One region of the Brevibacillus ginsengisoli genome, then DNA from elsewhere that is predicted to be linked to it. Evidence: riboswitches for the same ligand, from Rfam matches in the RefSeq annotation. Region 1 holds a riboswitch; each other region holds the start of a gene.
What was found. A riboswitch is a leader RNA that binds a small molecule or an ion and turns the genes downstream of it on or off. The one in region 1 is predicted to bind S-adenosylmethionine.

Region 1 (10,142 bases):
TGATACCACCTTGTCCTTTCTTACCAGTGAAAAAAGCTATACGGCTCCTATCTCCCTTGGAACTAACGACGATATATTCGAAGTAGATAACAAGCCGATCAGGCTAGAAACGACCGTCAAGAAAAATATCAAGATAAAAAAAGAAAAGCAGAGTGACGGATCTTCTAAAGAAAGCAAACAGGCAAATACCAATGTGTCACTTGGCTCTCAAGTCATTATATTCATTCCCCAACGTCCTAACCTCAGCTTAGATGTCAGTAACTTCAAGATAAACGGATTCCCTGAAGGCACAGTGAAAGTAGAAGCGGCCCAGCTGCCGAATACTTCTGATTCTTCAGCGAGGATGGTGTTCCGCATTTCTCATTCGATCAATTCTGTTGAGTTCAAATCCTCCCAGCTAAAAGGTGAGATGCATGTTCAAGCGCTAGGGGGGTTCTATGATCTGAAAATACCTCTTATTCTGGCCACCCACTATAATGAGGACACGATTGTGGAGGAAACCAAACCTGATGTACAGCAGCCGCCTGTACAAGAGACGAATCCGACAACCCCAACTCCTCCCGCTAACCCAGAACCTGTGACTAACCCAGAACCTGTGACTAACCCTGAACAATCAGCACCCAAGAACGACTCTGAAACCTCACCGAAGACAGAGAATAGTCTTGGAACGGTGATTGTCCCAATGCCATCCCCTAATCCTCCTGATGGGACCAAAAGCAAAAACTAAAAGTCCTTTGAAGAGTAACGATACCTTCAAAGGGCTTTTCCTGTTCTATAAGTGTCGAGTGCTACCTCCAGCATCCGCCTTCAGGATGATAAGGCTGGAGATAAGTTGTACGCCGAAATCCACCGCTTATCGCATAATGTTCAGCTTGATGAATGAAGCTGAAAAAGCTCACGACAACTACAATGAGTTTTATAGGCATATGTTTGGACACTAATAACCAAGGAGGAAACAAACCATGGGCTTAACAAAACAATTCGCGCTGACATTAGCTTCATTAGGACTGGGAGCAGCGCTAGTTGGAGGCGGGACGTTTGCGTGGTTTAACAGTACGCAGGCCATAGAAAAAAATAAGTTTGAGGCAGGTACGCTTGACATGAAAGTGGCGGCTGTTAATGGATATCAAATGAATTTTGACTTGTCTAACCTAAAGCCAGGGGACTATATGACGAGACGCTTTAATATCATCAACACAGGTTCATTGGATATTAAAGAAGTATTAATGAGTCTTAATTTCGATCCGATGAAGGATTTCCATGAAGGGCAAGATTCAAACGGAAAAGAAAATACGAATAATCCAGGAGATCGTAAAGCCAGCGCTCTCGATTACCTTAATCAGTATCAAATCGATGTATTCCGCACAGAAGCGGATTCTCCTTACAACACCAGTGATATGGATCTGCTTAGACAGCTGAAATGGAGAGTGGGGAAGAGTTCCGTTACGTTAAAGGATCTTTATGAATTATGCAAAACCGATCGCTTTGATATTGCCTATCGCAACCTGCTAAATCCCAAACCGGGTTCACAGCAGCCTGATAATGATGTGATTGAAATAAAACTGAGTTTCGTAAATAACGATCAGAAAAATGCAGATGGAACTTACCTTCAGAACAAGTACCAAGGTGATTCGATCAAGGTCGCCTTCATGTTGGAGGGAACACAATTTGAAGGAATCAATCGTAAGGAGAACGGAGATAAACCGCCAATTCTTATCGACTAAATAGGTAAGGGGTGTAAGGAGCTGATCGCATGTCGCCGTCAGTTCCTTTTTTTGTTCATCTAATGCTCTGCTGCCATCATCGATAAAGAGTTCTTGGTTACTAATTCGTGCGTGTAGGGATGATTCTCCTACTTTGGTATGAGGTGATGGGAAGCAAAGTCGTACATGAATACCATACAGTCCATCTATTCTTTTTCAACCTGATGCAGGAAGTTAAGCCCATGAAAAACCCGTAGAATAAAAACTGTGAACGGCACGATCGCAAGCCGGAACGAAGGAAAGTGAGGGAAGTAAATCTGTGATCTATGTAAAAAAAATCTTATCTGTACTAACGACAACGCTGTTGGTCCTCATTGTTGCCCTTTGTTGTTTCCTCTTCGTAGGAAAGATGAATGGAGGCAAGACGACGCTGCTTGGGAATGACATTATGGTTGTACTAAGCGGCTCCATGTCACCGACCTTCAATACAGGTAGCATCGTTGCTGTAAAGCCAGTTGAATTCTCAGACATCCATAAAGGGGATATCGTCACTTTTAAGGACTTGGAACAAAGAACGATCACTCACCGTGTTATCGACATTGTAGATGGACAGTTGATAACCAAAGGGGATGCCAATGACGGGAAGGATACCTCTCCAGTATCAAAAGATCGCGTGATCGGTAAAGTACAATACTCAGTCCCCTATGCAGGATACGTGATCGAGTTTATCAAGTCCAAATTAGGGATGCTACTCTTCCTGGCAGGTCCTGGGTTGTATCTCATCATCAGCCAAATAATCAAATTGTTTAGAATAATGAAACAACAGGAAGCGGCTAACGAAGCGAAAACGCAAGTGTAAAACGAATGGCCCTAATTGGGTGATACCTTGTGGGTTGGTAATATGGCTATCCGCTTTGTTACCAAGCTTCAAGTCATCATAAATAAAAATTATTTAAAGGTGGAGGTACTACGATGAATTTGAAAAAGCAATTCGCATTAACTTTGGCATCAGTAGGTTTGGGAGCGGCTTTAATCGGTGGAGGAACTTTTGCATGGTTTAACACCACTGATAAAATTGAGAACAACACATTCGCTGCTGGTACAATGAAAATCGCTGGAAAACCAACTGCGCAAGTGTTTGATGTGAAAAACTTGAAACCAGGTGACTGGATGGAAAGAACCTTCACTGTAGAAAACCAAGGAACCCTTGATGTAAACAAACTGCTCATGAGCATGGATTACCAAGTGAACGATCAAGGCAACAATAACGGTACTGACAACTTTGATAACAACCTCAAAGTATATCTGTTGAAGAGCGACGATGCTAACATACCATTCCCAGAACGTGTTATTCTCAACCCGAAAAATGGTAAAACGTTGAAAGAATTCAAAGAAATGGGCAATTTGGACATCAGCAGCTGGTGGACTCAAAACTTCAATTTGAAACCAGGAGATAAAGACAAGATCTACATCGGTATCAAATTTGAAGATGATGGCAAAGATCAAAACCGCTTCCAAGGCGACGGTGTGAACATGACCATGATTCTTGAAGGTACTCAAACTGGTGGCGTAAAGAAATAAGGACATATCAATCCAAGGTGGAGAAACCTCTCCCCCTTGGATTTTTTGTTTAAACAGAATGAAGCTACTGTCACACTGAACCCCCATTTCGAGAACGAAAAGGGGGTTTTTGTGTCATTCTTCTTTATTTCACCGCTACCTTCAACGCCTGATCCAAATCCTCCAAAATATCCTCAATCGCCTCTGTACCCACTGAGATGCGAATCATCTCAGGGCTGACACCCGCTTTGATTTGATTTTCTTCCGTCAGCTGCTGGTGAGTGGTGCTGGCCGGATGAATAATCAAGGATTTGGAATCTCCCACGTTGGCCAGATGAGAGAAGAGTTTGACGGATTGGATCAAGGTTTTGCCTTCCTCGACTCCACCTTTAATCCCAAACGTCAGAATGGCTCCTTGACCTTTAGGTAAGTATTTTTGAGCAAGCGGGTAGTAAGTATCCGTTTCGAGTCCCGGGTAATTGACCCACTCGACTGCCGGATGCTCCGCGAGGAACTTGGCTACCGCCAGAGCATTCTGGCTATGGCGCTCCATTCTCAGGTGGAGAGTTTCTAATCCTTGCAGGAACAGGAACGAGTTAAAAGGGGATAAAGGCGCACCCAAATCACGTTGAAGCTGGACGCGAGCCTTGATGATATACGCCAGATTGCCAACCGCTTCCGTGTAAACGACACCATGGTAGCTTGGGTCAGGTGTGGTCAGTCCCGGGAACTTGCCGTTGTTCCAGTTGAAATTGCCGGAATCGACGATAACTCCACCGATGGAGGTGCCGTGTCCGCCAATAAACTTGGTTGCGGAGTGAACGACGATGTCTGCGCCATGCTCTATTGGACGGCAGAGAATAGGGGAAGCGAATGTATTATCGACAATCAAGGGAATACCGTGTTCATGGGCGATATCCGCAATGGCCTGGATATCCGCAACGTTAATTTTCGGGTTGCCAATCGTTTCAACGAAGAGCGCCTTGGTCTTCTCGTTGATCTTTTCGCGGAAGTTGTCAGGATTGGATTGATCGACAAAATGAAACGAGACTCCCAGCTTCGGCAAAGTGTTGGCAAAGAGGTTGTAGGTTCCGCCATACAAACTGCTGGAAGACACAATCTCGTCTCCTGCTCCGGCGATGTTCAGGATAGCGAAGGTGATCGCCGCCTGACCGGAAGCGGTGGCCAATGCGCCTACGCCTCCTTCTAATAGAGCGACACGCTTTTCAAATACATCCTGGGTAGGATTCATAATGCGCGTGTAGATATTGCCGAATTCCTTCAGTGCAAACAGATTAGCGGCGTGCTCAGCGTCACGGAATACATAGGATGAGGTTTGATAAATCGGCACCGCGCGAGATCCTGTTGTAGGATCTACCTCTTGTCCTCCATGCAACGCAAGTGTTTCTGCTTTCCATTGTTGGTCTGCCATCGTCATCTCTCCTTTTTTGGCCCGCTCAAGTAAGCCTCTTAAAACCTACTCAAGTCAGGAAAATGAAAAAGCCTTCTTCTGAGTAGAAGAAGGCGCGTACACAAAGTCGCTTCGTTCATCTCTCAGAATCACAGTGATTCTGCAGGATTTAGCACCTTGCATGACATCATGCCGGTTGCCGGGTTTCATCGGGCCAGTCCCTCCACCACTCTTGATGAGTTGTATGAAATTTGGGTATGTTCTGATAATGACTTAATTCTAAGCGGTCTTGTCGGAATTGTCAACTGAATAACTGAAAAAGAATGAACATCGCTTCCGTCACCAATTCGACTCGATTCATTCACACTATATTCACGTTGTTAAAATTAAAAACGAATGGATTGTGATAAAATTTGCCATACAGGAAATACCAAATACTGTAGGAGGGTGAATAATGGGACTGGATACTGCTATGCTCGCGCGAATCCTGACGGCGTTTACGCTTGGGTTTCATATTATTTTTGCCACTCTTGGCGTTGGGGTTCCCGTAATGATCTCGATTGCCGAATGGATTGGTATTCGTAAGAACGACAAGCTGTACCGGATGATGGCCAGACGGTGGGCCAAAGGATTTACGGTGACGGTTGCCGTTGGTGTTGTGACAGGTACATGTATTGGTCTTCAATTAAGCTTGCTGTGGCCAAGCTTTATGAAGGTAGCGGGTGAAGCGATTGCGCTGCCCTTGTTTTTAGAGACGTTTGCGTTTTTCTTTGAAGCCATATTTCTGGGGATTTATTTGTATACGTGGGATCGCTTTCGTAACCCGTATATACACTGGATATTTTCAATACCCGTTGTGATCGGCTCCACGATGTCCGCTTTTTTTATTACCACCGTGAACGCGTTTATGAATGCGCCACAGGGGTTTGAATTGGTGAAGGGAGCCATCCATAATGTTCAGCCAATCATGGCTATGTTTAATGCGGCAACTCCGTCCAAAACGGGTCATGTGATTCTCTCCGCCTACGCCACTTCGGCTTTTGCTTTGGCGGGTATCGCCGCTTTCCAGCTATTAAAAGCGAGAGGCGTGGAGTATTATCGCAAGGCTCTGACGTTGACAATGGTGCTTGCCTTGACTTTTTCTGTCGGAACGGCTGTCTGGGGAGATATTTCCGGCAAATACCTGGCGGAGTATCAACCGGCAAAGCTTGCCGCAGCTGAATGGCATTTTCAGACGCAAAAGGGAGCGGAATTCATCTTTGGCGGGATTTATGATCCAACGAAGCAGGAAGTAAGATACGGGGTGACGATCCCCTATCTGCTTAGCTTTCTCGCCACCAACTCGTTTCAGGGCATGGTCATCGGGCTAAATGACATTCCTCCAGATGAGCGACCGCCTTTGTACATTCATTACTTGTTTGACGGGATGATCGTCATTGGTTCGTATATGGTCATTGTTCCGTTAGGGTACTTTTTCTTTTTGTGGAGGAAGAAAAAGATGCCCAGAACTATCCTGTACGGAATCCTCTGGGGGGCTCCGCTTTCTATGCTGGCAATTGAATTGGGCTGGTTTTTTACGGAGGTAGGGAGACAGCCGTGGATTCTGGTTGGCTTTATGCGAACGAACCAGGCCGCGACAACTGCTCCTCACGTAGGTCAAATGCTGGTTCTTTTCGCTCTTCTCTATACGTTTCTGGGGATATTCGTGACGTCTATCCTGATCCGAATGTTTAAGAAATCACCAATCGAGCAGGAGTTGGCTGGTCCAAATCAGCAATAGCGGGAAGGAAGGGACAGAAGATGAACCTGGAGTTGCTTGGGATAACGGTTTTGTGGATTTTTCTGTACGGCTATATCATTGTCGCTTCGATTGATTTTGGGGCGGGGTTTTTCTCCTTCTACTCTAGGCTGATCAAGCGCGACCAATTGGTCAATAACGTGATTGCCCGTTATTTATCTCCAGTCTGGGAAGTAACCAATGTCTTTCTGATTTTTTTTATCGTCGGTCTGATCGGTTTCTTCCCGGATACCGCGTATTACTATGGAACAGCCTTGCTCGTGCCAGGCAGTATCGCGCTTGTTTTATTGGCGCTGAGGGGCTCGTTTTATGCGTTTGATCATTACGGTGCGAGAAACAGCACGGTTTATCAATTTATTTATGGGGTAACGGGCTTGTTCATTCCTGCTTCATTGGCAACGGTCCTCACGATTTCTGAGGGTGGATTCATCCGAGTCGAAGGGGGGCAGGTCATTCTGGAGATGCGCCAGCTCTTCACGAACTCCTACTCGTGGGCGGTTGTCTTACTAGCCATCGTCAGCGTGTTGTTTATCAGCGCAAGCTTTCTGACGTATTACGCGAATAAAGCCAAGGACAGAGGAGCGACTACTTTGCTGCGTTCGTTCGCGATCGGCTGGAGTCTGCCGACGATCTTTGCCAGCTTTCTCGTGTTCCTCTCTATTCGAAAGCATAATTCGGAGCATTTTGCGAAGATGCTGGACACGAGTGGGCTCTTTCTTCTTTCGTTCGGATGCTTTCTTGTCGCGTTGTCGCTTCTTCTGAAAAAGCGGAATTACGGATGGGCCTTCGTCTTCGTGATGCTTCAATTTGCGTGCGCGTTCTTCGGCTATGGAATCTCACATTTGCCGTATCTGCTGTACCCGTACATCACGATTACGGACAGCATTACAAGCCCGGAGATGGGATTTGCTTTGGTGGTCGGATTTATTGCTGGCTTGTGTTTGTTGGTTCCCTCTCTGATTTTGTTGATGAGACTATTCCTGTTTGACGCGAAATACGTTCAGGGCAAATAGCCAAAACTGTCTTGCCTAGTTGGGGATTCACCTCAAAATATGCTACAATAAGGTAATCGCTTTCTAGGCACGGTACTTAACTCGGGTTTGTCAGTAGGAGGAACGAATTTAGATGGATAATCAAGTAAAAGAAATCCTGCCTGAACAGGTGGAGACGCTCATCCAGCGGGGAGAAAAGATGCAAATTATCGATGTGCGGGAAGTGTATGAGTGGAACGAGGGTCATATCGCACAGGCGAAGCTGATTTCATTGGGAACACTTCCAGATCGGTTGAACGAACTGGATAAATCAACTCCTATTATTATGGTGTGCCGAAGCGGCGCCCGCAGCTGGAGCGCGACGGAATTTGTTCAACGATACGGATTCGAGGTGGCCAATATGACTGGCGGAATGCTGGCTTGGCAAGGAGATATCGTGAAGGAATAGGCGCACAAGGCTCGGCAATTGCCGAGTTTTTCTACATATAAGAATAAACGTGTGAAAGTTTTGAACACATGGGAGAGTGGTCTGATGAAGAAACTTGTCTTCGTGATGAGCTTGCTTGCGATAGTGGTAAGTGGATGTGGACAAGATTCCTCCCGGGAAAACAAGTCGATCCATTTGGAAGCAACGAGCAAAGAGTATACCGCTACCGTGGAGATGTCCCCCGGGAAGGTTGGCCCCAATGACTATCTGGTCACAATTACAGATGACAGCAAGCAGGTAATGCATGATGGACAAGCGATCCTTCATTTTTCCATGGAAGGAATGGATCATGGGAACAGCCAAGAGGAGCTCCATCCCGAAGCCGATGGCAAATGGCATGGGCGTGGACCGAACATTATGATGGAAGGGCTTTGGAGCGTTCAACTGGAGTGGGATCAACCCGATGGACAATCCCATAAGAAGCGGTTCTTTGATTTTTCTGCTACGATAAAAGAATAGGGGGAGAAGCTTGGTGTCACTTGATCATCAACTCGAACGTCCCAGGAGTTTTTGGAGTAAGTACTGGTTTGTCATGTTGGCCAGTGTCTTGATTCTCTTGATCGTAGCAACGGTTTCCTATCAGCTGTGGTGGGGAGCAACCCGCCTGCCCTTTGTCAAGCACATCGAGAATTTTACGTTGGAGAATCTGTCTGGCGAACCGTTTCAGTTTAAAGAACTGGATGGCAAGGTGAGATTGGTTTCTTTCATTTATACCAAATGTCCGGATATCTGTCCGGCAACCTCCAATGTGATGGCAACCCTTCAGGAAGAATTGAAGAAGCAAGGTTTGTTTGGAACTGACGTGGCGTTTCTCTCCGTTACCTTTGATCCTCAAATCGATACGGCCCAAGTGTTGGATCATTACGCCGACGCATTTCATGCGGACCGTGGCGGCTGGTACTTCTTACGCGGAGACGAATCCGCTATCAAGCAAGTGACGGATCAATTCGGGATTGGAGTAGAGAAGCTGCCGGATGGTTCTTATCTTCATACAATGCGGACGTTTCTCGTCGATAAGGATAAAAATGTCCGAAAAATGTATGGGATGGGAGCAGGCATGGACATAAATGAAATTGTGTCTGATATTGAGCGGTTAGCAAAAGAGTAGAAACAAAACGGTCATGACCGTTTTGTTTGACCGCTTGCGGTCATATCCACTTTTATGAAAAACGTCGAGACGTTTTTCACACATAATATACAGAGAAAGAAATGCGCAGGAGGAATCCAATTGAGCGAGGTAAAAATTTTTGGTTTAGGCGGTTTAGGTGAAATCGGTAAAAACATGTATTGCGTCGAGTATGAAGACGAGATCATCGTCATTGATGCAGGGGTGAAATTCCCAGAGAACGAGATGTTTGGGATTGATCTTGTCATTCCGGATATCAGCTACCTGGTAGAGAATCAGGATAAAATCAAGGGATTGTTTGTCACACATGGTCATGAAGATCATATTGGCGCCATTCCTTATGTAATGAAGCAAATCAGACCGAAGATTTATGGTGGAAGACTTACTTTGGGGCTGATTAAATCCAAGCTTGAGGAGCACCGTCTCTTAAACGACGTAGAGATTGTTACCATTCACGATGATAGTGTGTTTAATTTTAAGAATTTGCAGGTTTCCTTTTTCCGGATGAACCACAGTATTCCTGACTCCTTCGGGGTTGCGATTGAGACACCGGAAGGAACGGTTGTGCACACAGGGGACTTTAAGTTTGATATGACGCCAGTGGGACCTTCCTCTGATTTTGCGAAGCTGGCCAAACTGGGTCAAGGGGATGTGCTGTGCCTTTTGTCTGACAGTACCAACAGTGAGCGCGCCGGCTACACCATGTCCGAACGTGCGGTTGGCGAAGGAATCATGGATGTTGTCGAGAAAGCCAGAGGACGGGTTATTCTCGCAACGTTTGCGTCCAATGTCCATCGTTTGCAGCAGGTAGTTGACGCGGCCATGGAAACCAACCGTAAAATTGCCGTGATCGGCAGAAGTATGGAAAAAGCCTTCATGATTGGGCAGGAGTTGGGCTATATCCAGATGCCTGAAGGAATGCTGATTGATATCAAAACCATCGACAACTATTCCGATAATCAAGTCTTCATTCTCTGTACGGGAAGCCAGGGTGAGCCGATGGCGGCGTTGACGCGCATCGCATCCGGCTCTCACAAATCGGTGCAAATCTATCCGCAAGATACG
Region 2 (10,142 bases), on a different contig from region 1:
CGGATGGAAAGGGAACAACGTATGCAGCAGGCAGTACGCTTAGCATGGGGACAACCGCAGTGACCCTGTACGCGAAATGGACGACCGGCTTGACCGTAACGACAAGAGGCGCGGTAGGAGCCGGAATGGACGGCAAGACGAAAATGAGCATAAAAGAGACGATCGGAAACGGCAATAAGCTGAAGTACAAAAACTTTAAGAACGCAGAAGTGACAGTGCCAAGCGAAGGGGATCGCATCGGTACGGATTACTCAGACCTGCCGACAGACGGTATCATTGAAGCGGCCAACGGCGACAAGATCGCGGTCATAGAAGTGGACGCAGATGGCAAAACGGTGCGTTTCGCTCAGACAACGGCGAAGCTTGCGGCGAGCGGTTTGACCGTGACGACGAGCGACCCTGCGGGAGCCGACAAAAACGGAAAGACGATAGTGAGCGTTACGGACACGATCGGAAACGGCAATAAGCTGAAGTACAAAAACTATAAGAGCGCAGCAGTGACAGTGCCAAGCGTAGGGGACAGCATCGGAGCAGATTACACGGAATTGCCGACAGAAGGCCTCATCGCAGCGGCGAATGGCGACAAGATCGCGATGGTGGAAGTGGACGCAAGCGGGAACGTGGTGAAATTCGGCCAGGCAGCGGCGACAGTGGTGAACGAAGCGCCGCCGGTTACCGGTGATGCAGATGGCGATGGAATGATCACTGCGACGGACATGCTGCTGCTGCAGAAGTATTTGAAGGATCCGGTCAAGTTTTCCTTGACTGACGAACAGAAGAAGGCATTGGATATGAACGGCGATAACAAGCTGGATAACGAAGACGTGAAATTGATTTTGGCGATAGCTGTTGGAAAGGGGAAGTCCTGATTGAATAAGCGTAGGTTAACCGGACAAGGGCAACTGTGGAAAAGGTTGGTTTCGGTTTGGCTGATTGTGAGCATGGTGATGTCCTTCGGTTCGTTTGCTAGTGCGGCCGAACCTGATTCGATGACCGTCGGCAGTGCGAAGGGATGGCCGGGGGATACGGTAGATGTGCCGGTATCTCTGACTCCTGAAACGATGATTTGGCAATATGATGTGACGGTTCACTATGATCCGGATGTGCTGGAAGTGGTGAAGGTTACCGATGAACGGGGTGTTGTTTCGAAGGATACATTCGAGGCGGACGCAACCAGTGCCGGTACTGTAAAGGTAAAGGCGAAATTACTGGAAAGCTTGTTCACGGAAGAAACGAAAGTGTTTACGATTCGTTTCAAAATCAAAAGCACAGCAACAACGGGCGATTCCAAAGTGGACCCGGTCGCAGGCGTTGTCTATGAAGGAGACAATCCGATAACGGCTGCCGCCACAGCGGGCAACGTGACCGTCCGGGAGTCGAATGCCGCGACGGTGGAAATCGGCAGCGCGAGCGGAACGGCAGGCCAGACGGTGCAGATTCCGGTTCGTGTAACGAAGGCAACGGCAGGTATCGCTGCCTACCAGATGCAGATTGATTTTGACAAGTCTGCCCTGGAAGTAGCCAAAATTACGGGCGAATCCGGTGATGACTTTGACTCCAACTACAATAATACGGGGGGCTGGCTGAGAACGGCTTGGGTGGACCGCGATGGCGGGGAAACTCCGCTTGCTGCGGGCGACAAGCTGTTCACGGTTACCTTCAAAATCAAACAGACAGCGACAGTGGGTGACAAATCTTATAACGTCCAAACCAAAGATTTGGAGCATTTTTCGATGGCGGATGCCTCGGCCCATGAGATGAACAAGTCGTTATCTGCCCGGGCAGTGACCGTAGCAGCAGGAACCCCACCGCTGCCACCGGACACGACACCAGGCACGCCAACACCAGTAACACCTACTCCCGAATCGCAGGAGCAGCTGAATCAGCAGGTGGTACAAACGATTAAGAACAGTAACGATGCAGGGACGATTTTGAACAGTGTGGATCAGGTACTGGCGCATCTTCAAAAGGTCAACGCATCCACAGCGGTTGACCAGAAGCGAAAGTGGCAGGTCATCGCGTCCACGGTCACAACGGTGTTTGGGACACTTCTGGAGAAAAAGGATCAGGGCATTGTGGAAGAGAGTCAGGTAGTAGAGCGGACCAAGAAGGTGCTGGAGCAGGCAGTAAGCGAAGCGCAGGAAGATACACAAGAAGTAGATTGGCCGATCATTGCAGAAGCGCAAGAGGCTGTCGCGCAAATGGCGAATACCATCATCGCCAAACCGAAGGACGATGCAGCCAAGGATAAGCTGGCGGGAAATATGAGTGAATTAATGTCGATTCTACTCGCCACGGTTAACGCTGCGGATCAAAAAGAATTGAAAGACACCGGAAAAGTGGCAGAGAAAATCGACCGCTTGTCCGGGATGGTGAACCGGTTTACGGAGAGCCTAGGCAAGCATGCTTCGCAGTTTGAACTGGCGAAGACGATGACCATTCACACCGGGAAGAGCGTGAAGAAACGCGCAAACGTAACGAAGGACGCGCAGGCGGTTTCGTCATTGCTCACTTTATCAGGAGAACTCGCGGAGAAAATGGCAGAGAAAGAGGTCAACTTGCAGGTGGAAACCGCGGAAAACACCGGCCTGTTTATCCCGACCACATGGCTGCAAGTGCTAGACGGAGCTAAGCTGGGGGTTTCGATCAAGAAAAACAGCCGTGTCGCGCTTCCGAAGGGATACAGCGAAATGAGCAAAGCGTATGACGTTTCCCTGCTGGCGAACGGCAAAGCCATGAAGATGACTGACGGAAAAGAACGGGATGCGCTTCGCCTGAGCATTCCTTATGACAAGAAGGGCAAGAAGCTGCTGGCGTACCGCTACGACGAGAAAGAGAAGAAATGGAAACAGGTCACGACAAGCAACGGCAAAGCCGCCGCAGTGACAAAAGAAAAGAATCGCGCCACGTTGGAGACGGCTTCAACAGGCACGTTCCTGGTGGCAGAGGTCCTTGTCCAGGACATCAAGCTGAAGGAAACGAAAATGGCGCTGCTTGCGGGCGAACAAAAGCAACTGGAAGTGACCGGCACGTATCCCGACGGTAGCAAGGGGGATGTGAGCGCAGCGGAGTACGGCACCACCTACAAATCGAGCAACTCGAAGGTCGCCACGGTAAGCGAGGACGGCCTCGTGACGATTGCTAGCAACGCACGAAGTGGTAAAACGGTCAAAATTACGGTGGAAAACGGAAAGACGACGAAGACCGTCACTATCCAGATCGCGAGTATCAAGAAGATCACCGTCACAGCCAGCCAACAGGAGATAGCCCCAGGTGAATCGGTACAACTGAACGTCAACGCGACTTTGACCAGTGGCGGCAAGCGTGATGTTACCAAAGGAAATGCGGGCACTACCTACCAACTGGCAGAAACCGAATATGCAACGATCAGCGAAGACGGTTTGCTGGAGGTCAAAAAGGATGCTCCTGCTGGCACCAAACTAACTATTATCGCCTCGAACGGGAAGGTAACGGATCAACTGGAACTGATCGTCAACGAGTAGACGAGGCGAAGTTCCAGCACGATGTTTAATTACACATGAAAAAAGCACTCATCCTCGGATGAGTGCTTTTTTTGAATGGATACACATAATTTATCCTTTTACAACTATCAGGAAAGAAAAAACAATCGACGAAATTAAGGATAAGCTGAAGGTGGCAATAAACTCCTCCATAGGAGGTCAAAAGATTCTTTTCGGAGTGTTCTAGAGAAGAAAAAAAGCAGCCTTTTTCAGGCTGCTGGGACGTACAGGCTATTTTTCAACGACTAAATTGAAGGTCATTCCTTGTTCTTTATGGCCTGGTTTGTCGCAAATGATTGGATAGGTACCTGGTTTAGAAGGGGCAGTCCAGTCAAGAGTTTCGGTTTTGCCAGGCGCTACATCTTTATCCAATTTCAATTCTTCGCTGTTAATGTCATGTTCAACTTTGCCGGAGTTGGTCAAGACAAAGTGAATTTTTTCTCCCGCATGTACTTTAATCTCAGGCATGGAGTAAGAGAATTCCTTCATATCCAGTTTGATCTCATGCGGCTGTGTAGAAGTTGCTGTCTGAGAGCTAGAAGTAGCTGTTTGGGTATTGGTAGTTCCCGTTTGAGTGTTAGACGCTGGTGCTTGGGAAGAAGAGTCTGTATTTTGAGTACCGCAGGCTGAAAGTATTCCGGTAAGTAACAGACAGGTTGATAGAACTGCGATTTTCTTTTTCACGATGAACCCTCCTAAGTAATGTGGTAGGTTTTACGCTACTTAGCTTAAGGGGCAATTACGGAATGATTGTGGAACCAAAAAATAATTCTTGTATGAACCATTATTATTGCTTCAAGTTGCGATCCTCTATCGAAATAGAAATAACTGTCGGAACCTAATTTTAAGTCGCGACAAAATTAAGGATTCCTATAATAAAATACAAGCTAAAAGAAGCAAGAGAAAGATAGAGGGCTTTACGGCCAATCTTCTTCATTTGTTGGTTCTGGTTAAACAAGGAAACGGCCCACATGATAACTCCGATTGGGAAAAAGCAAAAGCTAAAAATATATAATATCACTTGATCAAATTTGCTCATAGTCCCCACACTTTCATTTTTTTACATTTTACACCAGAAACAAACGATTAACTAGGTGTTGGAGAGCAATGTCACAAAACTAAAAAAACTGATCACAGAAATAAAAAAAGCGCAGACAAGGTGTCTGCGCGTTCTCGTTGCTGTGTAGTTGAAGAAAAAGAAAGTGTGTTGATTAATGAATCATGCTCAAGGCTACACCAATGGAATAAGGCACAAGCCATAAGCCCCATACAGTCAGGCTAAATTTATGGAATTTCTTGATTTGATTTTGATTGTTTTTCCACAAAACAACGCATGCCCATACGGTGTGGAACAACATCAGAATAAGCGCAATCAAACCAGTAATCCCGTGGATATTCATAAATGAACCTTTCGCCAACATTTTCATCAAGGATGTCCCGACGGTATCAAACAAAATTCCGAACCCAAAAAACAGGAGATGTTTCATTTTTAGTTCTCCGGAGCGTTTTTCACTCCAAACACCAATTGTATAAGAAATAAGCGCTAGATTAATGATAATCACGGCTGCTGCTAACATTTAAGATCAGCTCCATTCATGTTGTTTTTGTCTATGCTCATACTTTACTGCACGAATATGAACAATATATGAACAAACTGGAGGTTTCCTTTACCAATTGCAAACCGCTACAATTCCTGAATCATCTTCCAGGTTTATTTCAAGTGGAAATTGGGAAGATATATGTGTCTAAATCTAATTATGTCTGGACTTTGTTCTTTTTTTCTTAACATTTTCTTGTGTCGCTAAAGTGTAAGCTACAGTAAGGAGAAAAGAACAGCATTCATATCCAAACAAGAGAGAGTAGCCAAAGAAGGAATGGAAGGGAAGTCTCAAATGTTATCCTCAATTCGAAGCAAATTAATCGTATTAATTGTTGCATGTATGGTGATTCCTGCGCTGACGATTAGTGTGATTGGTTACATGCAAGCCAAACAATCGTTAATCGATGATGGCAAACAAGCGCTGAAAACGGTTGTAGACAATGCCTACGATGTCCTGACGCTGTTAGATGAACAAGTGAAGACAGGGAAAATTACGCAAGAAGAAGCGCTGAAAAGAGCAAATGAAATTCTGGCGGGCCCCTTAAAAGCAGATGGCAAGGAACGAGACTATCTGAAAACCAGCTATCATTATGGGGAGAGTGGGTATCTGTTCATTAACAGCGCAGATCCCCAAACGCCTCAAAAAACCTACGTGCATCCTCGGTTTGGTGTGATTGGCAAGGTTCCGATGATGAAGACTCCTGATGGTCAGGAAGTTCTACCGATGCTTCAGGAAGCTTCCAAGAAAGCGAACATAGAGGAACGTTATGTCGATTTTCCATTTTACTTGCCTGGACAAAGCCTGAATGATCCGAATGCTCAAATTGGTACCAAAACGTCGTATCTTCGTTATTTTGAGCCTTGGAACGCGTACATAGCTTGTGGAGCGTATGATTATGAGTTTTATCAATCGATTAAGTCCTATGAATACATGATTATAATCGTTACAGTAAGCGCAACCTTGCTGGGAGCTTTAGTCGCATACTGGTTCGCCCATCAATATTCTCGTGTTCTTCGTCAGATCGGCTCAGTGATTGAAGAGGTCGGAAAAGGAAATTTGACCTTGCAGGCGACGGTAAAAGGAAGGGATGAAGTGGCGCACTTGTCTACTCATCTCAATAAATCTACGGCTAATATGCGAAACATGATTCAGGAGGTCATTGAGGTAACGCAGACGGTGACGCAACACGCCGAATTCCTCAATGAAGGGGCAGGGCAAACAGGCAAGGCTTCCGAGCAAATTGCTGTAACCATAACAGACATGGCTGAAGCCACTTCCATGATGCGGGACGACACCATGGTAACGACGGAAGCTATTCGTGAGCTTCAGGCAGAAATTCAAGAATCGACGGATCTGTTGAAAATCACGACAGACTCGACCAAACGTGCCGCTGATAACGCCCAGGCTGGTTTGCAGACAAGTGAACATGTGCAAAGCGAAATGAATCGAGTCAATGAGATTGTTCTCCATTCCGCGGATGTTGTAGAGGGTCTAAAGGGAAGGATGGATCAAATTAACGAGATAACCCAACTGATTACGGCCATCGCCGGACAAACCAATCTGCTTGCACTTAACGCTGCGATTGAAGCGGCTAGAGCGGGCGAACATGGTCGAGGCTTTGCGATCGTGGCTGACGAGGTACGTAAGCTGGCCGAAGCAACCAATAAAGCGGGACAAGAAATTATACAGGTGCTGGGTGAAATTCAAGGTAAATCGATGGAAGCTGTGGATGCCATCAAGCTCGGTGTGGACAGTGTGAATGATATTGGACAACTGGTGAATAAGAGCAGCCAATCCTTCAAAGAGATTACCAACGACGTCGGATTGGTTTCCAATCAGATTGCGGAGATTTATCAGGCATCAACCAACATCCGTGAGCAGGGCGAGCTTGCGTTTGGACGCATTCAAAATGTAACCAAAGTCAGCGTGGAAATTGCGGAAGGAATGGAGACAATTGCCTCTTCTGCCGAGGAGCAAACGGCTACGCTGGAGGAGACTGTCGCATCCGTTTCGGAAGTATCCCGTAATATCGCAATCCTGCATGACAAGGTAAAATCCTTTACCGTTTAACCGCTTGACTTTCGAGAATCCTTACGCTACTATTAATTTCAACTTGAACTGAATAGCAAACTTCTTATCAAGAGAGGCGGAGGGACTGGCCCGATGATGCCCGGCAACCGATCACCCATTTTGGGGATACGGTGCCAATTCCTGCGGAGCATTATGCTCTGAGAGATGAGAAGGATTTGCTTGCGGAAACGTAAACAAAGCCTTCTTTCGACAGGAAAGAGGGCTTTTTTCTTTGGAAAAAGCCACTTGGCCAAAGCTATGCAGGATTAAGGGAAGACTCAAGTGATGACAAGTGGAGGGATATACACATGCATGTAGAGACGAAACTGGTTCAAATTGGTGTGGGAAAAGAGAAAACAACGGGTGCTGTCAGCTTTCCCATCTATCATTCGACAGCGTATCGACACCCTACCTTGGGAGAGAGTACAGGGTTTGATTATTCGCGGACGGCCAATCCAACACGCGGTTTGCTTGAAGAAGCGATTGCCGAACTGGAGAGCGGCACTGCCGGTTTTGCCTGTGCGTCCGGTATGGCAGCGATTCAGACGATCATGGGATTGTTCTCTCAAGGGGACCACATCATCGTTTCGCTTGATCTATACGGAGGAACCTATCGTCTGTTCGAACAGGTGTATTCCCGCTACGGCTTCACCTTTAGCTATGTGGATTTACGTGAGACAGACAATGTGCTGCCTGCGATCAAGAGCAACACCAAAGCCATACTGGTGGAAACACCGACGAATCCGTTGATGCAGATCACTAATATAGACGCAATAGTCGGAATTGCGAGAGATCATCAGCTTCTCGTGATTGTTGACAATACTTTTATGACCCCATATTATCAACGTCCACTGGAGATTGGAGCCGATATTGTCTTCCATAGCGCGACCAAGTATCTAGCTGGACACAATGATGTGCTGGCGGGACTGATTGTAACCAAGGGAGAGGAATTATCGGAAAAAGTCCGGTTTTTACACAATTCAATCGGCGCAGTACTTGGTCCGCAAGACTCCTGGTTATTGATTCGCGGATTGAAAACCTTGGCCCTTCGAATGGATCGACACCAGGAAAATGCTTATCTCGTCGCTCGTTTCCTGGCATCTCAACCGCTGGTGACAGACGTGTTTTATCCGGGTCTGTCGTCTCATCAAGGCTATGAAGTCCAAATAAAACAGTCTAGCGGGTATAGCGGGATGGTTTCATTTCGAATCAAGGATTCATCCATGGTTGGGACCTTCTTAAGCAACCTCAAGATCATCTCTTTTGCCGAGAGCCTGGGGGGAGTAGAGTCGCTTTGTACCTATCCTGCCACTCAAACACATGCTGATATTCCGCAAGAGATTAGAGAGCATGTCGGAGTTTGTAACCGATTGCTGCGGTTGTCCATCGGCATCGAGCACGCTCAGGATATTATCCTCGATTTGGCGCAAGCCCTGGAATCTTGTCAATAGGTGAGGAGGAGATCAGAATGAAATTTGCCACCCAATTACTGCATGGGACGAGTGGGATTGATTCGGTTACGGGAGCGTCGAGTATCCCGATTTATCAAGCGTCTACCTTTCATCAATTTGATTTGGATCAACCAGGACATTTTGATTACGCGCGATCAGGCAACCCGACGAGAGAAGCCCTAGAAGATGCAATTGCCGGTTTGGAAGGGGGGAGCCGAGGCTTTGCTTTTGCTTCCGGGATGGCGGCGATTTCCAGTGTGTTCCTGTTGTTCTCTACCGGTGATCACTTAATTGTGTCTGAAGACGTGTATGGCGGAACGTTTCGGATTTTAACCAACGTATTTACGCGATTAGGTATTGAAGCAACTTTTGTGGATACGACCGATCCCAAGCGAGTTCAAGCAGCGATCAGGCCCACGACCAAAGGCATTTACCTGGAGACGCCCTCCAATCCTACGTTAAAAGTGACCGATATCCAAGCGATCAGCCAGATTGCGCAACAACACAAACTGCTGACGATTGTCGACAATACGTTTTTAACTCCGTATTACCAGCGTCCGCTTGCATTAGGGGCAGACATTGTCATTCACAGCGCGACCAAGTTTATTGCTGGACATAGCGATGTCGTGGCGGGGCTCGTCGTGACGAAGGATGAGAAGCTGGGGCAGCAACTGTATATGATTCAGAACGGTTTTGGAGCCATTCTCGGCGTTCAAGACTGTTGGCTGGTGATGAGAGGGCTGAAAACCCTGAAGGCTCGACTGGATGTAAGCACGCTGAGCGCCCACAGATTAGCTACCTGGCTGGAGGCTCATCCGCTGGTCGAGAGGGTCTACTACACGGGTCTCTTCGATAATCCGGGACATGCGCTGCAAGAGCGTCAAGCAACGGGACATGGCGCTGTGCTTTCTTTTGATTTGGGATGCAAGGAGCAGGCCAAACGCTTCCTGCAAGCCGTCAAATTGCCGCTTGTGGCGGTCAGTCTGGGCTCCGTAGAGAGCATTCTCTCCTATCCCGCGATGATGTCGCATGCTTCCATGCCCGCACACGAAAGACACCGCAGAGGGATTACGGATGGTTTGGTCCGTTTATCTGTCGGTCTGGAAGATGTGCATGATTTGGCGGCTGATCTGGAGCAGGCGCTTGAGGCTTCGGTTGAGCCGGTTGGTTTGCAACGGATTAGTATCTAACGAAGAGAAAAACGTTGGGAAATCAGGGTAGAACGATATCAATCGATTCAAAAGGCTGTTACTTGTGGCGTACAGTACGTCCAAGTAACGGCCTTTTTGTCGTCCTTCTCCTTTAAACGTCAGGGAAATGTAGCATTGGCCCATCAGTCGTCTAAATGTGAATAGGTATTGCACGATCTCATTTACATTATTAATAACATAGGTTACTATTAACATAGGTTACCAATAACAACCAGAGGTGTTTTTATGTCAATCAAATATGCCATTCTAGGACTTCTTAGCTGGAAGCCTTCAACAGGTTATGAATTA
Region 3 (10,142 bases), on a different contig from region 1:
CATTCACATCGAACCGTTATGCGATGAGGATTTTTTCTAGGAAGAGAATGAGGCGGAAGGAAGAGTAAGTTAATAGAATAGAGAAATGGACTACCTGGTGGAAACTGGGTAGTTTTTTTGTGTAAAGCAAATCTTTAAAATATTTCTAACTTTTCGTTCATTTTCTGTTTTATAATGGGAGAAACAACCATTAGGAGGTTTGATTCTGAATGAAGAAACAGCGTCAGTTTGTCTCAGTATCTGCGGGAGTTCCAGGACCCAAATCTTCTGAATTACTTGCGGCGCGTCAACAATTCGTCCCAAAAGGGGTAAGTAACAATGCTCCAGTTTTCGTGAAGTCAGCCAATGGCGCTTTGCTTGAGGACGTGGATGGGAATGTTTTTCTCGATTTTGTTGGAGCGATTGGAACCTTGAACGTCGGACATACTCCTAAAGAAGTGGTAGAGGCGTTGCAAAAACAGGCGGAGCAGTACATTCATACCTGCTTTCACGTGGCGATGTACGAACCTTATGTTGCCTTAGCGCAGAAGTTGGCCGAAATCACTCCGGGATCATTTGACAAGAAAACCATTCTGTTGAATAGCGGTGCTGAAGCTGTGGAGAATGCGGTGAAGATCGCTCGTAAATATACGGGAAAAACAGGAATTGTTTCCTTTACCCGAGGTTTTCACGGACGCACGCTGCTCGGAATGTCGCTTACAAGCAAGGTGAAACCATATAAGTTCCAAATGGGTCCGTTTGCTCCGGCCATCTATAAAGCGCCGTTTCCATATCCGTTGCATCGTCCATCCACGATGACGGAAGAAGAGTATGCTCTATACTGCGTCAAGCAGTTTGAAGATTTCCTATTAACTGAAGTTTCTGCCGAAGAAGTGGCGGCTGTCATCATGGAGCCCGTTCAAGGCGAGGGTGGATTTATTGTGCCGCCGAAGGCTTTTGTCCAAGGAATATATCGCATCTGTAAAGAAAATAACATCTTGTTCATTGCCGATGAGATTCAAACAGGATTTGGTCGCACGGGTACGATGTTTGCTACCACTCAATTTGAGATTGAACCGGATATCATTACGATGTCCAAGTCGATTGCGGCGGGAATTCCGATCAGTGCGGTTACGGGCCGAGCAGAGATTATGGATGCGCCTAATCCAGGTGAAATCGGCGGAACCTATGGAGGAAGCCCGTTAGGCTGTGTGGCTGCCCTGGCTGTCATCGAGAAAATCGAACGGGAGAAGCTCAATGACCGCTCCCAACAAATTGGAGAAACAATTAAACAATACTTCACCAATTTGCAAGGGGAGATTCCAGAGCTCGCGGAGGTTCGTGGACTCGGCGCGATGTGCGCGATCGAATTCCTTGATCCTGAGACAGGCAAACCGTTGAAAGAACTGGTTGCCAAGCTGATCAAGGGTTGTCAAGAGGAAGGGGTCATTCTGCTAAGTGCGGGGGTACATAGTAACGTGGTTCGCTTTTTGGCTCCACTCGTGATTACCGACGAGCAGCTTCAAGAAGGGCTGGACATTATGGGAGAAGTTCTTTTGCGGGTCACCCGTGAGAAGGAAGGCATGGGAGTTCGTTAATTTTTAAAAACCAATACAGGTGGGAGTGAAAAGACCCTTGGATCGAACCGGATCAAGGGTCTTTTTTTCGTAACAGTTTTGTAGAAAATTGGGTTTTCATTTGAGTCGTATAGAAATTATAATTGAATTTTAGATTCGCATACTGATTAATTCTGGAAATATGCTTAATCGTTCTGAAGGAGAGATACATCTATGAACCTATTCACTAACACATCTTCTTTTTTTAAGTCCAAACAAGCGAAAACTGACGACTGGATTGAAAAAGCGAAGCAGGGGAAGGTTAACATCCAAGTTGAACACGATAGTGAAATCTACCTTCAGATGAAGATGATTCGTTTGACGGAGGAAGAGATTCAAATAGCCAAGTCTATACAATCTTTGATTCGGGACAATCTGAATGAAATTACTTCCAACTTTTATCAATCGGTTTTGGAGGTTGATCATCTAAGAACGATGATTAACAAACATAGCTCCGTTGATAAATTGCAGGCCACCTTACATAAACACTTAATTGAAATGTTTTCTGGTCATATTGATCGAGACTTCCTGCAAAAACGGATCAACGTGGCACACCGGCATGTCATGATTGGACTGGCTCCAAAATGGTATATGGGCGCTTTTCAAAACTTGCAGATCAAGTTAATGGAAATTATTCAAGCGACAGAAATGAACAATGAAGAAAAGATGCGAATTATTCAAGTGATTACCAAAATCCTGAACTTCGAACAGCAGCTTGTGCTCGAAGCCTATGAAATGGAGAATATTCGCCAGAGGGAAGTCCAGTATGAGCAAGTGAAAAGTGAATTGAAAAACAAGATGCTATCCTTGAGTGAAGAATTAGCATTCCTAACTGAACAGACTAGCGCTTCTGTGGAGGAACTCGTGGCAAGCAGCAGTGATCTTAATCAACAATTTACCAAGACCGCCAATCATTCGCTTGAGAGCCAGGAGTTTGCCAACAAAGGTCAGCTTCGCATGAATCAACTGGAGAAAAGTATTGACCAGATTTTTTCCAGTACGAGTCAAATGGAGAAATCGGTTAGGAAATTGATCGATTCTTCTAATCAGATCAATCAAGTGATCGGGCTGGTTCAAAATATCGCCGAACAAACCAACCTCTTAGCCCTGAATTCTGCGATTGAAGCGGCAAGAGCGGGTGAGCATGGTCGAGGGTTCTCTGTTGTTTCCGATGAGGTCCGCAAACTTTCTGAACAGACCAAGAATTCCATTCAGCAAATCACAGAAATGATGAAACAATCTAGCAACTTCTCCGAAGAAGTAGTAGAATCGATTAAAACGGTCCAAGAACTGATCGAAACCGGTCAAGATGAATCTCAAGCGACCAAGGATGCGTTTCATCAGATTTTTTCCTCAATGGATACAAGTTTAGCGGAAATCAGAGTGGTCGAAGGACAATTTCATCAGTTGGTTCAAGTGATTGAAGAAATAGGTTCAGCTACCATGAAAGTTTCCGTCTCTGCTGAGAATTTAAATCACGCCGCCAAAAGTGTCTAACGCAATTCTCTGATGATTCGTCAATGCAGGAGGCAATCACCATGGAGTATAAACGCAAAGAAATGTTTCGCATGGTATTTAGCAATCCACATAAAGCAACATTACGAATCGTTGAGATTGACGGAGAGCCACAGGTTCAGCTTGATGAAACCGTCATTTTGGTTGATATAAGTTTGCGTGGCGCTAAAATCGAATGTCCACATCAGTATCCAGCCGATTCCCAGCAAGTTCGTCTGCTTCTGCAGCTTCAATTAAATGAAAAGTTGATCTCGTTATTAGGGGAAATTGTGTGGGAGAAGTCCCTAGGCAAAATGAATCAATACGGGATTCATTTTGATATAGATACACCAATTGAGAAAGATTTGTTATGGGAATTGAAGCTGTTTGCCAAGCGTAATTTGCAACGGAAAAACAGCTAATCGAAAAAAACTTCTCTTAATTGCCAAGCGTGACATTCTGGCCATTTACCTGAATTTGAACTTCAAACTGCTTAATGTGCGTACCCAAGAGAGTATTGACAAAGCGGGAGGATTTGGGTGGGACGGTGAGGCTTATGGACTGAATGAGCTCCTTGGTTCCATTTAGTTTAAATACTCTTACCCGAGCGGTTATCGATGAAGTCCCCTTGTTCAAAACCTTGGTGAATACTTTTCTGGAACGGTTAGGAGCTTGTTTCTCTAACGAGCCAGTGGAATAATTGTGGATTGCCAGATCAATCTCCTCCTTTCGAGCTAGCTGCAATATTGAATGATTGCAAGAGGAGATTGGTAAGGGACAAATCATTTGGTTCGTTTCCATCATTTTTTAAGCGATTTTTATTAGGTTTCTTCCCTCTACTTTAATCGTTTTCTTCTTTCGTAGACTCTCGCTGATCCACTCCACTTACTGAGGTACGATCCAATTGTCCTTTTTTCTCATGTAAGGAGTAGCCGTGCATGTTGCTTCCGTGATATCCCATCTCTCGTTTGGTATTCTTGTCGTTGCTTGCTGGCATGATGATCCCTCCTGTTTTACTGTGAAAAAGGTCATGACCGTTTTGTTAGTGTGCTCAAAACTATTGACAAAAATCACAGGTGGTTGTATTATCCAATTTATATAAACCCGATCGGCTAAATGGGTTTTGATTCGACAATTGAAAAGTTTACTCTTATCAAGAGCAGGCTGAGGGACTGGCCCGATGACGCCCGGCAACCTAACATTCAACCGGAATGTTAAGGTGCTAACTCCAGCAGGTACATGTACCTGGAAGATAAGGGGCGGGACCTGGGATCTTAAGCCTCTTTCTTCAAGAAAGGGGCTTTATTTTTGTATAAAAAAAGGGGGAATCACCACATGTTGAGCCTTACGAAGAAACGAATTCATTTGGTCTTATCACTTCTACTTGCGGTTGCCTTGCTTGCAACAGGTTGCGGCCCAGCCTCAAAAGAGACGAAAAATTCCGGTAATACTGACAACGCGAAGAAACGAATTGCCCTGGTCATGCAATTCAACATCGGAACCTTTTCTTCCCAGTACATTGCCGGTGTAAAAGAAGAGGTAGAAAAAGCAGGTGGAGAGGTTACCGTGTTCAACTCGGATGGAGACTTGGGCAAAATGTCCTCCAATCTGGACGCGGCGATCAACCAGCATTTCGACGGCATTCTGATTGACCATGGTACTCCTGAGGCGTTGGAGCAAGGCGTGAAAAAAGCGCTGGAGCAAAAAATCTCCGTTGTCGCTTTTGACGCGAACCTGAATGTGCCAGGTGTAACCGTTCTTCATCAAGGGGACCAGAAAATGGCCGAATTGACATTGGAGAAGCTGGCTCAAGATGCTGGCGGCAAAGGAAATATTGTAAAAATATGGGTCGCGGGCTTCGCACCAATGGAACGTCGTCAGGAATCCTATAAGGCATTCCAATCCAAATATCCTGATTTGAAAGAAGTGGCCGCATTCGGTTCCGCTACCTCCAATACAGCGCTCGACACGCAAACACAAATGGAAGCGATTCTCAAAAAATATCCGAACAAAGGCGACATCACTGCGGTTTGGGCCGCTTGGGATGAATTCGCCAAAGGCGCAACAAGAGCGATCCAACAAGCGGGACGCACAGAGATCAAAGTGTATGGAATCGACTTGAGCGACGAAGATTTACAGTTGATTCAGGACCCGAATTCTCCATGGGTAGCATCGGCTGCTGTTGATCCAACCGATATCGGGCGTGTACAGGTTCGTTACCTGTTCAAGAAACTGAAAGGTGAAACTGTGGATCAGAACGTTGTCTTGGACCCAGTGCTCGTCACGCGTGAGACACTCCCCAAAGAGCCGGTGAAAACAACCGATCTGGCTAAGTATGTAAAAGGATGGGGAGCTAGCGAATTAGGTAAATAATGCAGGATCAGTGTTCCCGATCGGAGTACTCCGGCGGGAACCTTTTACTAACAGAGGGAAATGAGGGATTGATGGTGTCTACCTTGCAACTGAGACAGATATATAAGCGGTTTTCCGGCGTCTCGGCGCTGCGTTCCGTTGATTTTGAGGTGAAGCAAGGAGAAGTTCATTCACTCTTGGGCGCGAATGGGGCAGGCAAAAGCACGTTGATGAAAATCTTGATGGGAGCTTATCAAGCCGACGAAGGCGAAATTCTCCTGGATGGTCGATCCCTTCCTATTCAGTCACCAATTGACGCCAAACGATATGGCATTCAGTGCGTCTATCAAGAAGTGGATATGGCTCTGATCCCGTACTTGAGTGTTGCCGAAAATATTTTGTTGGATCAATTCGTGCAAGCGACCAAACGAGGCCCGATTAATTGGTCGAAGCTTTATCAGGATGCTGAAGAGATTGCCGAGCGCCTTGGGTTTTCGTTATCGGTTCGCAAAAAGGTAGAAGACTGCAGCTTGTCCGAAAAGCAACTGATCTTGATTGCCCGTTCGATCGCGCAGAAGGCCAAATTCATCATCTTTGATGAACCGACAGCCCCGCTTTCAACCACGGAATCGGAACAGTTGTTTAAGTTAATCGGCCAGCTAAAGCAGGATGGGGTGGGAATTATCTACATCTCTCACCGACTGCCTGAGGTTTTTCGCATCAGTGATCGTATCTCGGTCATGCGTGATGGACAACGGATCAGCACCAATGAAGTATCAGAAACCTCAATGGAAGCCGTGGTTCATGACATGCTTGGGCACTCACTTACGGAAGAATTCCCAGAACGGAAGCGTGCAGTGGGGGATTTGCTTTTTGAATGTAAAGGTGTCTCTTTGGAACATAAAGTACGGGACATCAATCTACAAGTACACGCTGGTGAAGTGGTTGCCATTGTTGGCTTAGTGGGTGCGGGCAAGACAGAGCTGGCACGGATTCTGTTTGCAGCTGATCCGTTTCAGGAAGGAAAGCTGTATCTTCACGGACAACCGATTAAGGTTGCGACTCCACGTGACGCGGTACAGAAGGGCATTGTGCTGATACCGGAAGAGCGCCGTAAGGAAGGGCTGCTGGTGGAAGAATCGGTTAAACATAACCTCTCGATCTCGACCCTGAAGAAATGGACATCGTTTTCGTTTATCAAAAAAGGATCGGAAGCCACCATGGCCAAGGATTTGGTGGAGAAGCTGGGGATTAAGACGGCGGGGATTGAACAACAGGTAAGTTACCTTAGTGGCGGCAACCAACAAAAGGTCGTCATCGGCAAATGGCTGCATACGGAAGCTGATCTTTACATATTTGACGAGCCAACCAAAGGTGTAGACATTGGGGCGAAACGAGAGATTTACTCCCTGATAGGTGAGCTCTCCGCCCAACAGAAGGGAATTCTCTATTTCACCTGTGAATTCCAGGAAGCGTTAGGTATCGCGGACCGCATTCTCGTCATGTACGACGGTGCGATCGTCAAAGAAATCAGTGCGGACGAATGGAACCCGGAATCTATTTTGTACTTTGCTAGCGGGGGGCAATAGCATGCAGAAACAAGCAAAAGAACAACTCATTTCGTTTATCTATAAATATGGTACGATCGGGGTGATACTCTTCGTACTGGCGTTTTTCAGTATCACGAACGAATATTTCTTAACTTATTCTAATCTGACTGATATTTTGGGTCGATTTCCATCGTAACACTTGTCGCGATCGGGGTTACTTTTTCGCTTATTGTGAATGGATTTGACTTATCGGTGGGCTCTGTGGTTTCTCTCGCAACGGTTGTCTCGGCCTCGATGATGGTCTGGTATGAACAAGGGGTAGTGGTTACCCTGCTGATTCCGATTGTGCTGGGTTTACTCGTTGGCCTGCTCAACGCGTTTCTGATTGTAAAGATTCGAATTCCGGATCTGCTGGCCACCTTAGCCACGTTGTATATCGTAAAAGGGATTCATTTAACATACACCAAGGGGTATTCCGTCTATTCGAACATGCCATTACCGGACAATACAACTGCGCCTGGCAAGCTAGCCAAGTGGTTTCTCTTGCTTGGACAAGGAGAAGTAGCCTCTGTACCTGTGCCTGTCATCATTATGTTGTTGGCAGTCATTATCGTTCATTTTTTCCTGCATTACACAAGACATGGGCGACTTCTCTACATGACGGGAGGCAATATTGAGGCGGCTCGTTTATCTGGAGTTGCGGTTGATCGCTATCGAACACTCGCATACATTCTATCAGGTCTGTTCTGCGGGTTGGCGGGGATTCTGATGGCGGCAAGGATTGGCACTGGTCAGGTCAACGGAGGCGAACCGATCCTGATGGATGCCGTCGCGGCGGCGTTCGTAGGCTACTCCGTCTTTGGTGCAGGCAAACCTAATGTGATCGGGACATTTCTTGGAGCTGTCCTAATCGGGGTATTGTTGAACGGACTGACGATGCTGAACCTTCCTTATTACGCATATGACATCGTCAAAGGAACGGTTCTTATTCTGGCCTTGGCTGTGACGTATTATCAGCTGCGCAAAAAAAGTCGCTAAAACACAAGATCTCTTGTACATGAATATTAGACAGGATGAGAACCGCTCCATATCCAATTGGAAGGGGTTCTCTTTTTTGGTAAATTGATAAGTATACATTTCTAAATTTTCAGCTACGTTTATCAAAAATAGAAAAACGGGAGAGATTCAGATGAAACAATCGACTCAAAGCTGGAGCAGAGCAGATGGATATACCATTACCACTGAAAAAAGTTATTTACAAATCGATGTCATTCATCAGTTTCTCTCAGTAGACTCCTACTGGGCCAAGGGAATCTCCAAAGAGTTAGTGGTCAAGGCGGTGGAGAATTCAGGCGTATGTTATGGCATTTACAAAGGTAACCCGAGTGTTGATCCTTCCGCCAAGCAAGTAGGCTTTGCGCGTGTCGTGACAGACTTTGTGCGCTATGCCTGGGTAGGGGACGTGTTTGTTTTGCCAGCTGAGCGTGGAACGGGATTAAGCAAATGGCTGATGAGTGTCATCGTTGAGCATCCTCTGTTGAAAGGCACTTCATTTAATCTTGGAACCAAAGATGCGCATACGCTGTATCAGCAATTTGGGTTTCAGTCGCTGGCAAACCCGGAGAATCGGTTACAGCGTCCAGTCAATTGGGAGCTTATATATGAAGGGCATGGATGCAAGGAGCCAGCGTCCGACTAAGTAGCTAATCACCTACATAGATGTCGAAGATGACGGACTTGGTATGGAAATTGTCTTCAGTCGACGAGCGGTTAAAAGGGACAAAAATACAAGACTGCCAAACAAAAGAAATAATGTGTGCGTATGAATGAGATTGGTAATCCAACCAGCCAATAAAGCGGAAGAAATCTTGGTAGCGGAAGCGACGATGGAGCGAAGACCAACGACTCTACCCAGGAGAGCTTTTGGCGAATTCACTTGAATTAAGCTATGCATGGTGACAAGATGAAACATCGTGAAAAAGCCCAGGCCAAGCAGACTGATCACTGTCAACCATGTTCCTCGGGATAATCCCACCAAAAGAGAGAACAGGCACATCCCGAACATGGTGACAAGGATGATCTTATGCCGCCATGTCATGAGAAAGCGGCTGACACACACTCCGGCAAACGAGCCTCCAACCGTAAATACCACATCCAGTAGGGCAAAAAGCTGGCTTCCCCCTCCCAATTCTTTGCTCAGTGGAAGAAGCACGGTATTGGTCATTTGCAAACAAGCGCTGCTGATTACGGAGAGGAAGAGGAGATAAAGCATCCCTTCCGTTTCTTTTAGATAGAGCCAGCCCTCGTGAAGTTCTTTGCGAAACTGGATTTGACTCGGAGAGACTGTCCGAATATCATGCCGAGTCAGTGCCGAGTTACAAAGAGCGGATACCAAGAAACTGATGGCGTTGATGATAAAGCTGTAGATTGGGGATGCTTGCGCCATTAACAAACCGCCTAACCCTGATCCAATCAAGCCAAATACCAGATTACACGAATTGGCTTGACTAATAATAGAGACGAGCTTCGAGTCAGCAAAGACTTCCCGAATGAGTGTCTGCGAAGCGGGTTTAAACAGCGTATTACAGGTAGCTAGACAGCACTGAAGCGCATAGATCAAGGGTAGCCAGAACAGATGAGTGCTGTACAGAAGCATAAGAATGAGGACGACCGCCGTCCGGAAGAGGTCTAATCGTACAGATAAACGCTTCGCATCCTGATGGTCAGCGTACACACCGGCCCATGGACCGAAAATTAGCGCAGGCACATAAGTAGCGGCAATGAGACCGGCAATCGCTAAAGGGTTGGAGGTCGCCTGATAGACGAGCCAGGACATGCCGATAACTTGAATTCCGTCACCCAAGCTGCTGATTCCCGTACCAAGCAAATATTTGGTTTGGTTCGTTAAGGTTAGCATTATAATCTCCTTTTTGTACGATTCAGAATCGTGATCGTAAGGGTATGTACCATTTTTAACCATAATCGTACGCTGTCGTCAAGGTTAGTAGAAGAAGGTCAGTTAATAATGATCAGCAGTTGACAAGAAATAAAACCGAGTGTATTGTTTGTTTATAAAATATGCAAACGAAGTATGGTGATGTTTATGGATATTCTAACTGATGGATTCTGGAACGCGACACTTGAAGAGTGG

Region 2: linked by a shared signal. The riboswitch ahead of ACQCN2_RS01520 (aminotransferase class I/II-fold pyridoxal phosphate-dependent enzyme) and the one ahead of ACQCN2_RS22075 (homocysteine synthase) in region 1 are both predicted to bind S-adenosylmethionine.
Region 3: linked by a shared signal. The riboswitch ahead of ACQCN2_RS03045 (sugar ABC transporter substrate-binding protein) and the one ahead of ACQCN2_RS22075 (homocysteine synthase) in region 1 are both predicted to bind S-adenosylmethionine.

The regions. Positions count from the first base shown of each region.
Region 1 is NZ_JBNJQR010000013.1:55,827-65,968, reverse strand. It holds gene ACQCN2_RS22095 (hypothetical protein) at 1-727, shown strand, start outside; gene ACQCN2_RS22090 (TasA family protein) at 963-1,724, shown strand; gene ACQCN2_RS22085 (signal peptidase I) at 2,023-2,562, shown strand; gene ACQCN2_RS22080 (TasA family protein) at 2,676-3,284, shown strand; gene ACQCN2_RS22075 (homocysteine synthase) at 3,409-4,695, opposite strand; SAM riboswitch class I at 4,808-4,916, opposite strand; gene ACQCN2_RS22070 (cytochrome ubiquinol oxidase subunit I) at 5,129-6,454, shown strand; gene ACQCN2_RS22065 (cytochrome d ubiquinol oxidase subunit II) at 6,475-7,485, shown strand; gene ACQCN2_RS22060 (rhodanese-like domain-containing protein) at 7,598-7,912, shown strand; gene ACQCN2_RS22055 (FixH family protein) at 7,997-8,410, shown strand; gene ACQCN2_RS22050 (SCO family protein) at 8,424-9,059, shown strand; gene rnjA (ribonuclease J1) at 9,180-10,142, shown strand, end outside.
Region 2 is NZ_JBNJQR010000001.1:270,482-280,623, forward strand. It holds gene ACQCN2_RS01495 (InlB B-repeat-containing protein) at 1-869, shown strand, start outside; gene ACQCN2_RS01500 (cohesin domain-containing protein) at 870-3,503, shown strand; gene ACQCN2_RS01505 (cupredoxin domain-containing protein) at 3,753-4,205, opposite strand; gene ACQCN2_RS01510 (HsmA family protein) at 4,733-5,098, opposite strand; gene ACQCN2_RS01515 (methyl-accepting chemotaxis protein) at 5,414-7,192, shown strand; SAM riboswitch class I at 7,254-7,364, shown strand; gene ACQCN2_RS01520 (aminotransferase class I/II-fold pyridoxal phosphate-dependent enzyme) at 7,501-8,643, shown strand; gene ACQCN2_RS01525 (aminotransferase class I/II-fold pyridoxal phosphate-dependent enzyme) at 8,661-9,833, shown strand; gene ACQCN2_RS01530 (PadR family transcriptional regulator) at 10,080-10,142, shown strand, end outside.
Region 3 is NZ_JBNJQR010000001.1:617,152-627,293, forward strand. It holds gene nrdF (class 1b ribonucleoside-diphosphate reductase subunit beta) at 1-40, shown strand, start outside; gene gabT (4-aminobutyrate--2-oxoglutarate transaminase) at 210-1,577, shown strand; gene ACQCN2_RS03025 (protoglobin domain-containing protein) at 1,770-3,092, shown strand; gene ACQCN2_RS03030 (PilZ domain-containing protein) at 3,134-3,511, shown strand; gene ACQCN2_RS03035 (hypothetical protein) at 3,528-3,875, opposite strand; gene ACQCN2_RS03040 (hypothetical protein) at 3,931-4,086, opposite strand; SAM riboswitch class I at 4,237-4,348, shown strand; gene ACQCN2_RS03045 (sugar ABC transporter substrate-binding protein) at 4,425-5,462, shown strand; gene ACQCN2_RS03050 (sugar ABC transporter ATP-binding protein) at 5,537-7,030, shown strand; partial or broken gene ACQCN2_RS03055 (ABC transporter permease) at 7,032-8,029, shown strand; gene ACQCN2_RS03060 (GNAT family N-acetyltransferase) at 8,181-8,690, shown strand; gene ACQCN2_RS03065 (MFS transporter) at 8,703-9,908, opposite strand; gene ACQCN2_RS03070 (DUF2087 domain-containing protein) at 10,095-10,142, shown strand, end outside.